Regions from separate parts of the Methylobacterium sp. J-043 genome, predicted to be linked through region 3. Evidence: riboswitches for the same ligand, from Rfam matches in the RefSeq annotation. Region 3 holds a riboswitch; each other region holds the start of a gene.
The links. A riboswitch is a leader RNA that binds a small molecule or an ion and turns the genes downstream of it on or off. The one in region 3 is predicted to bind cobalamin.
Positions count from the first base shown of each region.

Region 1: another riboswitch for cobalamin. It lies ahead of MKK50_RS20755 (CbtB domain-containing protein); the one in region 3 lies ahead of MKK50_RS11460 (TonB-dependent receptor).
Region 2: another riboswitch for cobalamin. It lies ahead of MKK50_RS19985 (TonB-dependent receptor plug domain-containing protein); the one in region 3 lies ahead of MKK50_RS11460 (TonB-dependent receptor).

Region 1 covers NZ_JAKSYB010000063.1:588,886-593,267, reverse strand. Annotated here, with positions in the region: gene MKK50_RS20775 (DUF4349 domain-containing protein) at 1-493, opposite strand, end outside; gene cobW (cobalamin biosynthesis protein CobW) at 490-1,524, opposite strand; gene MKK50_RS20765 (DUF1636 family protein) at 1,521-1,928, opposite strand; gene MKK50_RS20760 (CbtA family protein) at 1,921-2,694, opposite strand; gene MKK50_RS20755 (CbtB domain-containing protein) at 2,724-2,903, opposite strand; cobalamin riboswitch at 2,945-3,145, opposite strand; gene cobU (bifunctional adenosylcobinamide kinase/adenosylcobinamide-phosphate guanylyltransferase) at 3,212-3,745, shown strand; gene cobO (cob(I)yrinic acid a,c-diamide adenosyltransferase) at 3,745-4,347, shown strand.
Region 2 covers NZ_JAKSYB010000063.1:429,942-434,323, forward strand. Annotated here, with positions in the region: gene MKK50_RS19975 (class I SAM-dependent methyltransferase) at 1-828, opposite strand, end outside; gene MKK50_RS19980 (NAD(P)/FAD-dependent oxidoreductase) at 974-1,867, shown strand; cobalamin riboswitch at 2,152-2,348, shown strand; gene MKK50_RS19985 (TonB-dependent receptor plug domain-containing protein) at 2,470-4,382, shown strand, end outside.
Region 3 covers NZ_JAKSYB010000045.1:2,241-6,622, forward strand. Annotated here, with positions in the region: gene MKK50_RS11460 (TonB-dependent receptor) at 1-1,363, opposite strand, end outside; cobalamin riboswitch at 1,485-1,684, opposite strand; gene MKK50_RS11465 (hypothetical protein) at 2,048-2,179, shown strand; gene MKK50_RS11470 (hypothetical protein) at 2,273-2,692, shown strand; gene MKK50_RS11475 (hypothetical protein) at 2,827-3,090, shown strand; gene ccmB (heme exporter protein CcmB) at 3,134-3,802, opposite strand; gene ccmA (heme ABC exporter ATP-binding protein CcmA) at 3,799-4,382, opposite strand, start outside.

The sequences.
Region 1 (4,382 bases), on a different contig from region 3:
GCCGCCGGCCGGTATCGGCAATCGAGGCCGTCAGATCCTCGGCGCGGGTCGCCTGCTCGATCAGCACGACGTCGCCCGCCGCCTCGCCCGGCAGCGGACCGGTGACGAAGGCGACGTAGGCGGCGACCGCGGCGTGCGGCAGCCGCACCTCGATCTGCGCCTGCGGCGGGCTCGCGCCGTTGCCGTCCCGGATCGAGGAATTCAGCAGCGTGCAGGTCGCGGTCTCGCCGAGGCAGCGGTCGCGGGCGGCGGCGAAGTGCGGGGCCACCCGGTCCGGCCCGAGGCCGACGGTGAGGTCGTGGCGATAGGCGAGCTTGGCCGCGCTTCCCTCACGCGCGGCGGAGACGAAGGGCGCGGGCGCAGGGGCCTGGGCCATCCGCATCTCCGCGTCTGCCTCGCGCCGGCTGTCGGAGCAGCCGGCGAGAAGGGCGAGGACGGGGACCGCGAGCCAAAGCCCGCGCGGCAGCCGGCCTGCGGCCGCGCCCCGGCTCATCCGCGCAGGGCGGCGGCGACCGCAGCCTGATCGAAGCCTTTGAGGCCGATGACGACGAGGCGTCCGTCGCGCGGCTCCGAACCCTTCCACGGGCGGTCGTAATGAGAGGCGACGCGCCGGCCGACGCCCTGCACCACGAGGCGCATCGGCTTGCCCTTCACCTCGGCAAAGCCCTTGATCCGCAACACGCCCTCGGTCTCGGCGGCCTTCTCCACGCGGGCGGAGAGATCTTCCGGGCTGCCGGCGATGCCGACCGGGATCGCGACCGATTCGAAATCGTCGTGGTCGTGATCCTCGCCCTCGCCGTGATGCGAGGGGCGGGCGTCGAGGTCGTCTTCCGCCCCCGCACCGATGCCGAGCAGGACCCGCGGGTCGAGCCGGCCGTGCTCGGTCGCGACGATCTCGACGGCGCGCGGCAGATGCGCCTCGATCTCGGCTCGGACCTTCTGGCGTCCGGCCTCGTCGAGCAGGTCGGCCTTGTTGAGCACCACGAGGTCGGCGCAGAGGATCTGGTCCTCGAACACCTCCTCCAGCGGGTTGTCGTGATCGACCGATTGGTCGGCCGCGCGCTGGTTGGCGAGCGCCTCGGGGTCCTCGGCGAACATCCCCGCGGCGACCGCCGGGCCGTCCACCACCGCGACCACGCCGTCCACGGTGACCCGCGAGCGGATCGCCGGCCACTGGAACGCCTGAACCAGGGGCTTGGGCAGGGCGAGGCCGGAGGTCTCGATCAGGATATGCTCCGGCGGCTCGGGCCGGTCGAGAAGCTTGGTCAGCGCCGGCACGAAGTCGTCGGCGACCGTGCAGCAGATGCAGCCGTTGGGCAGCTCCACCACCGAATCCTCGTTGCAGCCCTCGATGCCGCAGGCGGCGAGGAACGAGCCGTCGAAGCCGAGATCGCCGAACTCGTTGACGATGATCGCGAGCCGGCGCCCGCGGGCGTTCTCGACGGTGTGGCGCACGAGCGTCGTCTTGCCGGCCCCGAGGAAGCCGGTGACGATGGTGCAGGGAATCTTTTCGACGAGGCTCATGATGGGGTCTCCCCTCGGGCCGCCTTGAGCGGCGGGATGCGGGCCACGACGCCCTTGCGAAACGCCTCCGGCCGCTCGCGCCAGGGCACGACGCCGTCGGGGGTTTCGAGGTAGCGGCGCAGACCCGCCAGGATGGTGTGGGCGGCGGTATCGGGGTCTTCGAGCGCGTCGAAGTCGCCGTAGACGTAGGTCCAGCGGTTCGGTGAGGCGACCGCCACGGTGCAGGGCCGCTTACAGACCGAGAGGCACTCGGCCCCCTCGATCGTCAGGCCCGGCACGGGCGCGCGCCCGGCCTCCGCATGCAAGGCGGCCAGCAGCCTGGCCCCGGCGCGCGGCTCGGAGGCATCGCCCGCCGCGCGGCAGGTGGTGCAGACCGACAGGATGGCGGTGTCCGAATCAGGCATTCGCGCGGGCACCCGCCTCGCGGCCGAACAGGCCCCAGGCCCAGCCATAGGCCAGCCCGATCACCGCCCAGAACACGAAGCCGATGGCGAGCGAGCGCGCGGCGAACTGCGCGGCCGTGGCCGGCGGCACCTGCGAGGAGACCGTGTCGATCGATTGCGGCGCGCCCGCGAGATGCGGGGCGACGATGAGGACGAGGCCGCCCAGGATCGTCAGCGGCACCCGCCGCACGGCGATCAGGTAGAGGCCGAGCCCGGTCGCCACCACCGTCATCAGCCACCACGCCTGGCGCAGCACGAGCGGTGCGGCGCCCATGCCCGGCAGTTCCGGCGGCAGGCCGATGGCGGGGGCCAGCGCCACCGCGAGGAAGCCGGCGATGCCGACGACGAGGCCGCCCTGCGGGGTCGGCTCGCGGCGAAGCGCTAGCATCACCGCCGCGAGCAGCAGCGCGTAGCCGACGCCGCCGACCAGCGTCGCGAGACCGGTGAAGGCCATGCGCTGAAGGCCCGGTGCGGGCTGCCACTCGTCGGCCTTGCCGTGGTCGTGCCCGCCTTCGCCATGACTGTGCTGGGACGGCGCGTGGGCCGGTATGATCAAGGCCGCGAAGGGGGCGTCGGTTGTCGGTGTGAGGGCGGCATGCGCCCCCTCGCCCTCATAAGTCTCCGCCTGAAGGATCAGCGGGGAGGTCAGCGCGAGCTGAAGGCCCGTCGCGACGACGGACGCGAGGAAGCCGGCGACGAGCGCCGCCGACAGCAATCGAGTGATCATGGAAGGGCTTGAAGCCGCTGGAGCGCGGATCAGTGGCAGGGGAAGTTCTGCGCGTGGCGGAAATCGTGCGCCGCGTTGTGCAGCACGGTCGCCGGAGCGAAGCCTGCCACGAAGACGAGACCGAGGCCGAGGAAGGCGGCGACGAGAAGCGCGCGGGCGCCCTCGGCGGAGCGGGTGGTGGCCTGGGTCTGAAGGGTCGCAGTCGTCATCGGGTCACGGGCTCCGGCCGCCCCACCGGCGGCGTTCGAGAACAAAACTTCGCGGGACGGCAGGTCTCCTGGCTCGCGGCTGGTGTCGTGCCTGCCGCCTTCCCGGATCACCCGGTGGCTCGTGGCAGGAACTCGCCGCTTACAGTTGCGGGGGCAGCCGCGGAATCGAGGCTCTTGGAGAAACCTCTCACCGCATTCCCTTTTCACCCCGTTGCCGGGGCACCGTCACGGGCCGCTTGTAACGCGGAGCGGCCAGCCTTGCAAAGCGCCATTGCGTGAACGGACGCCCCCGGTGCAAACCGGCGGTCATGACGGAGGCTGCACCCGACCGGATGACCCTGGTGCTCGGCGGCGCGCGCTCGGGCAAGAGCGCCTATGCCGAGCGGCTGATCGAGGCCTGTCCGGCTCCCTGGCTCTACATCGCCACGGCGCAGGCCTGGGACGAGGAGATGCGCGTCCGCATCCATGAGCACCGGGCGCGGCGCTCGGGCTCCTGGCAGACCCTCGACGTGCCGACGGCCCTGCCGGAGGCGATGGCCGCCGCGACCGGGCCGGTACTGGTCGATTGCCTGACGCTCTGGCTCACCAACCTGCTGCTGGCCGAGGCCGATCTCGAAGCGGCCACCGACGCCCTGGCACGGGCCTGCGCGGCGGCGGCGGGCCCGCTGGTGCTCGTAGCCAACGAAGTCGGCCTCGGCATCGTGCCGGACAACGCGCTCGCCCGCCGCTTCCGCGATGCGGCCGGGCGGCTGCACCAGCGGTTGGCGCGCGACGCCGACCGGGTCGTGCTCACCGTCGCCGGCCTGCCGCTGACGGTCAAACCCTCACGCGAGAATCCTTGATGACCGAAGACGATACCCGCCACCGCGAAAAGATGGCCAAGCGCAAGGCGGTGCAGGACGCCGAGGTCGCCTCGAAGAAGATCGAGAAGGGCCTGCTCATCGTCCATACCGGCCCCGGCAAGGGCAAGACGACCGCCGCGCTCGGCCTCGTGCTGCGCATGCTCGGGCGCGGACACCGGGTCGGCGTGGTGCAGTTCATCAAGGGCGCCTGGGACACGGGCGAGGCCCGCGCGCTGAAAAACTTCGGCGATCAAATCGCGTGGCACGCGCTGGGCGAGGGCTTCACCTGGGAGACGCAGGACAAGGCCCGCGACATCGCCGCCTGCGCCAACGCCTGGGACACGGCCAAGACGCTGATGGCGGATTCCAGCATCCGCCTGCTCGTCCTCGACGAACTGAACATCGCCCTGCGCTACGACTACCTCGACCTCGAGGCGGTGCTCGCGGATCTGGCCGCCCGGCGCCCCGACCTCCACGTCGTGGTCACCGGCCGCAACGCCAAGCCGGCGCTCATCGAGGCCGCCGACCTCGTCACCGAGATGGGCAGCGTGAAGCACCATTTTTCCGCAGGCGTGAAGGCGCAGGAGGGGATCGAGTTTTGAGTTCGCGCGTCGTCGCGCGATTCTGGATTCCAAAC
Region 2 (4,382 bases), on a different contig from region 3:
GGCGCCGTCCATCATCACTGACCGCTCGCCGGCGCGGCCCGCGAAGGCGGCACGAACCGCGGCCAAGGCGCGGGCGCGGATGCCGTCGGGCTGATCAGCGAGTGCGCGTGCCGGCGGGCCGACCGCGAACGTCATCTCCACCGCGTCGTCGATTGCCGCGTCCCGCGTCTCGCCCTCGCCGAACGGGACGGAAGCATCGAAGGGCGCGATATCGATATCGGTGAAGCCGGCCGCCGACAGGATGCGCTCCACCCGCCCGCGGTCGCCGAACGCGAAAGGGCTAGGTGCCTCGGGATCGGGCCGCGCAGTCGGCGGGACGATGTCGTTGATCGCGCTCATCGGGAGGCGCACCCAATCGTTCTCGGCCGCGCCGCGCCAACAGACGAAGGCGACCCGGCCGCCCGGCCGGAGCGCGCGGCGCAGATGCGCGAACGTCCCTGTCGGATCGTCGAAGAACATCACTCCGAACCGCGAGAACAGGATGTCGAATGCGCCCTCGGGCAGCGCGACGCTGCCGGCGTCGGCCACTTGGAACATGGCCGGCATATCGCTTGGCGCGAGGGCGCGGGCTCTGCCGATCAGCGGTTCGGATATGTCCACGCCCAGCACGTGCCCCCCCGCGCCGACACGGGCGGCCAGAGCCAAACTCGATGCGCCAGCGCCGCAGCCGACGTCGAGCACGCGCTCGCCCGCTGCGGGCGCGGCGGCTTCGAGAGCGGCCTCGCCGAACGGAGCCAGCATGGCTTCGAGCCGGGCTTGGTAAGCGACCCAGCGCCCCCCGTCCTGCCCCTTCCAATCGGCGGCCTGAACGGCATCTCGTTCCGCCATGTCAAACCCTTCTCGAGAAATAAATTGCGTTCAAAATTTATATTCTTATAAAGTCGGCGAACGCAAGCCAAGGGGAAGGCCGCCGAAGCGGTCGCGCGCCAGACTCGGCCCAACCCCCGCCATTCGCGACGCGGAGCTCATCACCATGGATGATGTGATCATCATCGGCGGCAGCTTTGCCGGCCTCGCCGGCGCCCTGCAGCTCGGCCGTGCCCGCCGCAAGGTCACCGTTCTCGACACCGGCCTGCCGCGTAACCGCTTCGCTGGCCATTCGCACGGCCTGCTCGGCCACGACCACAAGCCACCATCGGACATCCTGGCCGAGGCGCGCCGGCAGTTGGCGCGCTACCCCACGATCAGGCTGGTCAGCGCGCGGGCCGACAGCGTCTCCGGCGCCATCGACGATTTTTCCGTCCTGACCGGCGATGGCGAAAGCCTCGGGGCGCGCCGCCTGATCCTGAGCTATGGCGTCGCCGATCAGATGCCCGCTGTCCCGGGCTTTGCCGAAGGCTGGGGCAAGTCCATCGTGCCATGCCCCTATTGCGACGGCTTCGAAGTCGCGGGCCGGCACTGGGGCCTTGTCTGGTCCGGGCCCCAGTCGAACAACTTTGCCAAGCTGTATCGCGATTGGACCGACACGTTGACGCTCTTCGCCGACGGTCACGACATCAAGCCCGACATCCGCGCCAATCTGGCGAGCCGCAACGTACCTGTCGTGGATGGCCGGATCGTCGAGGTCGTGAATCACGGGGGCGATGCTGCCGGCGTCATTGTCGACACCGGCCTCCATGTCCCGGTCGACATCCTGTTCGCGCATCCTCGCAACAAGCCCTCGGCAAGCCTGCATGAAACACTGGGCCTCGCCACGGTCGACACGCCCGGCGGCATCGCCCTCAAGGTCGACGAGCGCCGCGAAACCAACGTGCCCGGCATCTACGCCGCCGGTGACCTCGCCACCCCCGGAATGCCCTCGGTCACCCAGGCATCATCGCAAGGTGCGATGGCGGGCATCTTCGCGCAGCAGTCGATGGTGGTTTGAGAGCGGCGGTGGATGCCGCTTAAACCCCGCTGCCCACCCGAAGCCTGTTGCCAAACTCCAGGAGTCTCGCACCGCTTCCTGCGGCCGGGTGGTGCGCGCCGCCATCCACCGCGACAGCAGCTTTCGATGCGTGCGGCCGCTCTTCTTGTGTAAGCAGACCTTCGTGAGATCGAATGCAGAGGTCCGCCAATGGCGCGAAGCCGTCGTTCAGCGGGTGGACGCTGTTCGGCACGAAGACGGAGGAAGTCCGGGCTTCGATTTCATTGACTCGACGCGCGGCCCTGAAATAACACTCGCTTGACGGTTCCCCTCGGGGATCAAAAGGGAACGCGGTGAGGGCGAAAGCTCGATGCCGCGGCTGCCCCCGCAACTGTAAGCGGCGAGCCTTCCGCCACCATGTCACTGGGCAGCCTCGCCCGGGAAGACGGTGAGAGGGCCGCGACCCGCGAGCCAGGAGACCTGCCGTCAGTCGTGGTCACACGCGAAACGCGTCGGGCGGGGTGTCCTGGCGGGTGTCGAAGCGGCGTGATCCCATCGGGACGCGAGCGCCGAGGCCTCGTTCGCGGTGACGTGCCACTGCCGTTGCCCGAGGCCCTGTCGCCGTGCCCCATCTCTGCCGATCCGCGCTTCGCGGAGCGCTGGCTTTGTCCTGCGCCCTTCCCATCCTCGCCTGCGCTCCCGCCGCGGCCCAGCAAACCGCCGCCCCCTTCGCTGCCGCCCCGGCCGGCGTCGAGACCACCCTCGACGAAATCTCGGTCGCGGCGACCGGCGTGCCGACACCGACCGCCCAGGTGGGATCGAGCGTGAGCGTGCTGACCGAGCGGACGCTCGAACAGCAGCAGCGCCGCACCGTGCCGGACGCACTTCAGCAGGTGCCGGGCCTCAACGTCGTTCAGACGGGTGGTCCCGGCGGCCAGACCTCCGTCTTCATCCGGGGCGCCAACTCCAACCACACCAAGGTGCTGATCGATGGCATCGACGCGACCGACCCGTCGAACGGCAACGGGTCGTTCGACTTCGGCCAACTCCTGACGGACGACCTCGCGCGCATCGAGGTGCTGCGCGGCCCCCAGAGCGGCCTCTACGGCTCGGACGCCATCGGCGGCGTGGTTTCCTTCACGACCAAGCGCGGCGAGGGGCCGGCGCGGGCGTCGCTGCGCCTGGAGGGCGGCTCGTTCGGGACCTTCAACCAGTCGGGTCGGATCAGCGGTGCCGAGAACGGCTTCGACTACTCGGTCTCGGTCGCCCATTTTCGGGCGGCCGCAACCCCCGTCACGCCGCCCGACCTCGTGCCGTTCGGGCGCCCGATCCATCCGAACTTCTACGACAACGAGACCGTCTCGGCGAAGTTCGGCTACCAGTTCACCGACACGTTCCGCATCAACTCGGTCACGCGCTTCATCAACTCGCGGCTGCTGCTGACGGGCGACGACTTCAGCACCTTCCCGGCGGCACCCGCGGCCTTCCGCAGCGAGGCGGCGGTCCAGCAAATCTTCACCCGCAACGAGGCCGAGTGGACGCCGTTCGCCGGCTTCCACAACATCCTCGCCATCAACTACTCGAACCTGTTCAACCGGCAGCAGGGGCCTCTCGATCCGCTGGCGACACCCGACGGGACCACGGGCTTGGGCGAACGGACACGCTTTGAGTATCGCGGCGACTATCTGCTCTCACCCGGCAACATCGTGTTGTTCGGCGCCCAGCGGGACGAGGAGAGCCTGTTCACGACCTCGCCGGGCTCCGTTCCCGACTCCTTGCGGGCGAGGAACGGCAACACCGCGGGTTACGGCGAGGTGCAGCTCACGCCGTTCGACCGCGCCTTCCTCGTCGCCAATCTCCGCCATGACGAGAACGACCAGTTCGGCCCGGCCACCACATTCCGGGTCGCGCCGAGTTACATCTTGCCGTTCACGGACACGCGCCTGAAGGGCAGCGTCGGGACGGGCTTCAAGGCGCCGACACTGAGCCAACTCTACCAGAGCTTCCCGGCGTTCAACTTCTTCGCCAACCCGAACCTCAAGCCCGAGGAGAGCCTCGGCTACGATGCGGGCTTCGAGCAGCCGCTCGGCGACCGGGTTCTGGTCGGAGCCACCTATTACCGCAACGACTTCACCAACCTCATCAACACCAACGCGAGCTTCACCTCGAACGAGAACGTCGGCAAGGCCGTATCCTACGGCGCGGAGGCGTTCGCCTCGGTCCGGTTCTCGGAGACGCTGTCGGGCCGCGTCGATTACACCAACACGGTCACCAAGAACGAGATCACCAACCAGGAGCTTCTGCGCCGACCGCGACACAAGGGCAGCGCCACAGCGTTCTGGAACCCTTCGCCGGGCCTGAGCTTCAGCGGCACGGTGATCGTGCTCGGTTCCTTCGTCGACGGCAACCGGGACTTCTCCGTCCCACGCCTGAAGAACCCTGGCTTCACCCTCGTCAACCTCGCGGTCAACTACGATGTCAGCGAGACGGTCAGCGTGTTCGGGCGCATCGATAACCTGTTCGACCGTCGCTACGA
Region 3 (4,382 bases):
TCGTGCGCGTGGCGTAGGCCGGGCTCGCCCGCCCCTCCGGCGGGAAGAAGCCGGGATCGTAGTTGTTCAGGGGCACGCTCGACGGCGTTTCGGAGAAGGTGAAGTTGTTGGTGTGCCGGAAGCTTACGTGGTTCACGTCGAAGCCGGCCGAGAAGGTGTTGGCCAACCCGAAAAGGGAACCGCGGAACGTCGCGTCGAACCGATTCCCGACCTGTTCCTGGCTGTGGTAGATTTCAAGATAGTCGGAGCGGTCGACGAGGCCGGTTGTCGGGTTGAAGCGGTACTGCTCGACGTCGCGCCAATGCCGGCGGCTTTGAAGGCGGTAGGCGGTGTTGCGCACCGTCACGTCGGCCGAGGGGGTCCACTCCGTCCGGAACTGCGTCCAGTTGTCGGTCCAGGCGATCTTCGAATCGCGGACGTTGTAGTTGTTGAAGCGGATGGCGTCGGGGACACGCCCGTTCACCAGCGGCGAGCCCCAGTAGCGGGTGGGCTCCTGGTAGCCGAGATCGTGGCTGAGCGTGAAGGCCAGATCCGGATTCGCCTGGAGCGTCAGTGCGCCCGAGACCGCGAGGTTGCGGAAGTCGCCCTCCGGCGTGATCCAGCCGTCGGCACGGTTGCCGCTGACATTGAGGCGGTAGGCGAGCGACTCGCCGATCGGCCCGGTCGAGTCGACCGCCGCGCGGGCGATGCCGTCCTCACCGAGACCGAAGCGCGCGACGTTGAGCGGCGTGAACAGCGGCTTCTTCGAGACGACGTTGACGATGCCGCCGATGGCCCCGTCCCCGTAGAGAACCGAGGCCGGGCCGCGCAGCACCTCGATCCGTTCCACGTTCCACGTGTCGAACGGGAAGGTAACGGTGTTGGCGCCGACATAGAGCCGGGTGCCGTCGAACAGCGTCTGGATCGAATTCTGCCCGGCAAAACCGCGGGCGGTGAAGAAACCGAGTCCATTGCCCGGCGAGCCGAAGGCCGTGATGCCGGTGCCGTTCTGCGACACGGCTTCCAGCACGCTGGTCTGACCGCGCAGACGGATCGTCTCGCCCGAGATGATGTCGAGGCTTGCCGGTGTTTCCAGCGGCGTGAGACCGAGACGGCTCGCCGAGCGCGACGGCGTGCGCAGGTTGAGGCCGACGGGCGAGGACTGCGTCAGACTCGGCGTCCGCAGGGCCGCGGCGGCCTCCGCACCGACGGCGTCGGCCGGCGCGTTGGCAGGCAGGCCGATCCCAGTGCCGCCTTGCACCGCGATCTCATCGAGATGCGTCAGCGGTGCCTGAGCCCGAACCGGGCCGGACAGTGTGAGCGGGAGGGCGGCGACGGCGGACAGAAGAGACCAGCCGCAGGAGCGGCGGTGAAGGGGGGACATGATGGAAACGAGGCCTCGGCAGCAACGGTGGCACGTCACCGCGACCGAGGCCGATCCGCTGCGGGCCACGAGCCTTCAGCGTCTCGACACCTGCTGGGACACCCCGCCCGGCATGGCTCGCGTGTGACCACGGCTGACGGCAGGTCTCCTGGCTCACGGGTCGTTGTCCCCCATCGTCTTCCCAGGCGAGGCATGCCCAGTGACGTGGTGATGGAGGGCTCTCCGCTCACAGTTGCGGGGGCAGCCGCGGGATCTGGCTCGAAAGCCCTCCACCGCGTTCCCTTGTGATCCCTTGCGGGAACCGTCAACGGTCAAGCTATCGCCATGGCTGCGCATCGGTCAATGCGCCCGTCGCCCCGGGTTCCCCGTTGCGAGGGGCGATCCACAATCGCGGATCGGGCCTGTGCGCAGGGACGCATGACTGCCAAAAAGAAAAAAGGCCGCCCCGAAGGACGGCCCGAAGTCTAGGGAGGAAACGCCCAAGAAGGGCTGCAGGACCGCGACGCCATCGCGATCCGGCATGGCCATGATTTCTCAGGTTGCAGTGCACAAAGCAATCGCCGACGCGTCGGATCGGGCATGCATTTGTCGCATATGTTCGGCTCCGATCTCAGCAGCTCAGGCGGAGCCATTCGGCTGCCCAAGGGTTTCGGTGCTCCGAATGCCCGCTTATGGAAACCAGATATGCCCCGTTGGATGCTCGTGTTCCCCGTCGCGCTAATGATCCTTGCAGGGCTTGTTGTCTTCGCCTTCACGCTGACCGGCCCGACCGACAGCCAGAACACCCACGCTCCCGAGACCGGACAGACCCGCTGACATCGCCGATTCCCGGAATGCGCCGTCCCCTGATCGATTTCGGCCTGCAAATTGCGAAGTTTGCGCGGTCACAATCGTGCGGTGGGGTTCTCCATGCGGGTCGGACGCATTTTCATCCTGAGCGGCCTTCTGCTTCCGAGCGGCGCTCACGCACTCGAAGCGCATGCGGACGCAGCGGCCTTCGCAGCCGCGGCCCGTCACCATGTCGGTGAACGCGTCACGCTCGATCATTGCCATCTGGTGCACGCGACCGACGACGAGATCACCTGCATCGGCCTGTTGCCGGAGGATGCAGCAGGCAATATTCGCTTGGCCGGCAAGCTTCTGATCCGGGTCGCGGCCGCGGAGGCGCAAGGCCGTACACGTGCCCTCGCACTGTGCGCCGGTGGCGCTCTCGGCGAAGCCTGCGAGGTGAGCGTGGCGGGCGAGGTGTTCGATGCCTCTCCTTCGTTCGGGCTCCGCGAAGCCCATCTGATGGGACTGCGCGAAGCGACGATCTGCTGGCCTGACTGAATCCGGAGAACCGCTGCCGAGCTTGATCCTGATAGAACGGTGCTCGCGAGAACCGATGGTGAGACGACTTCCGGCGGTGGATCGGCATGAACCCTCAGGGGTCTAGTGCGTTCCAACTCCAAGGGAGTTTGCCGATGATCACACGTCTCTCGTTTGCCGCGGTTCTGGTCGCGGCCCTTGCCACATCCGCTGCCGCCCAAGGCCCGGCGCAGACGGGTACCGGTGGTGGTCCGACCTCGACCATCTACGCACCGAACACCTCGGCCGTCGGTCAGACCATGCCGCCTCCCGGGGCGGGCGGTGCGACTCGTGGCTCGGGAAATCGCGATCGCGAGACCGCCATGGAGAAGAAGAACGACAAAATCGACACCGGGATCTGCATCGGCTGCGATAAGTAGATCCGGCGAACCGGGACGCAGCCTCCCGAGAGCCGCGCCCGGTTCACTCTGACCAGCGTAGCGCGGCGGCGGCGGCTAGGGTGCCGACCACCGCCGCGATCAGGCTCAAGGCGGCCAGCACCGTCAACGGGGTCGTGAACGGCACCGTGCCGCCCAGGGCCGCCTCGGCCGCTGAGACCCCAAAGATTAGAGTCGGCACCATCAGCGGCAATACGATGATGGCCAGGATCAGGCCGCCCCGGCGGATGGTGGCGGTCAACGCCGCGCCGACGGCGCCGATGAAGGCCAGGGCCGGCGTGCCCAGGGCAAGCGTCAGGGCCGTGGCACCCATGGCCTTCGGGGAGAGTGCCACCAGCAGGCCGAACAACGGCGAAGCGAGCGCCAGAGGCAGACCGGTCGTAAGCCAGGAGGCCAGAACCTTGGCCAGCACCACCAGCTCCAGCGGCACCGCGGCGCCGGTCATCAGGTCGAGGGAGCCATCCTCCTCGTCCGACTGAAACAACCGGTCGAGACCGATCAAGGTGGCAAGCACCGCCGACAGCCAGAGAATCGCGGGGCCGATCCGCGACAGCAGGTTCATGTCGGGGCCCAGCGCGAAGGGCACCAGCACCACGATCATCAGGAAGAAAACGAGCGACAGCGCGCCCGAGCCCCCGACCCGGGCGGCCAGTTTCAGATCGCGGGCGAGGAGGGCCGAGAAGGCACGGATCACAGCCAATCCTCTGCCTGGTACGCCGCCTCGGAGACAGCCTCGGATGCGGTTGAGGCGATGCGCAGCTCGCGAGCATCCTCCAGGCCGAGGGCTTGGTGCGTTGCAGCAACCACGAGCCCGCCTTCGGCCCGGTGGCGTCCCATTAGTCCGGCGAGAACCCCCTGCGAGGCGAGGTCCAGGGCGGCAGTCGGCTCGTCGAGCAGCCAGAGCGGGCGGCGGCAGACGAGGAGGCGCGCCAGCGCGACCCGGCGCCGCTGCCCTGCCGAGAGATAGCCGACCGGCAAGCGCGCCACGTGCGGCAGGCCCATCGCTTCCAGAGCCGATTTCGGGGAGGCCGCGGGATTGCCGAGCAGGTCGCGGGCGAATTCCAGATTCTCGGCGGCCGTCAGCGCCGATTTCAAACCGTCCCGGTGCCCGACGACGTGAAGGCATTCCGGCAGGTTCGCCTCGCCGATGCCCTCGGCGCGGATCGTGCCGGTATCGGGCTTGAGGCGGCCGGACAGCATCGTGAGCAGGCTCGATTTGCCTGCGCCGTTGCGCCCGGTGACCATCAAGCCTTCGCCGGGTCCAAGCGCGAAGG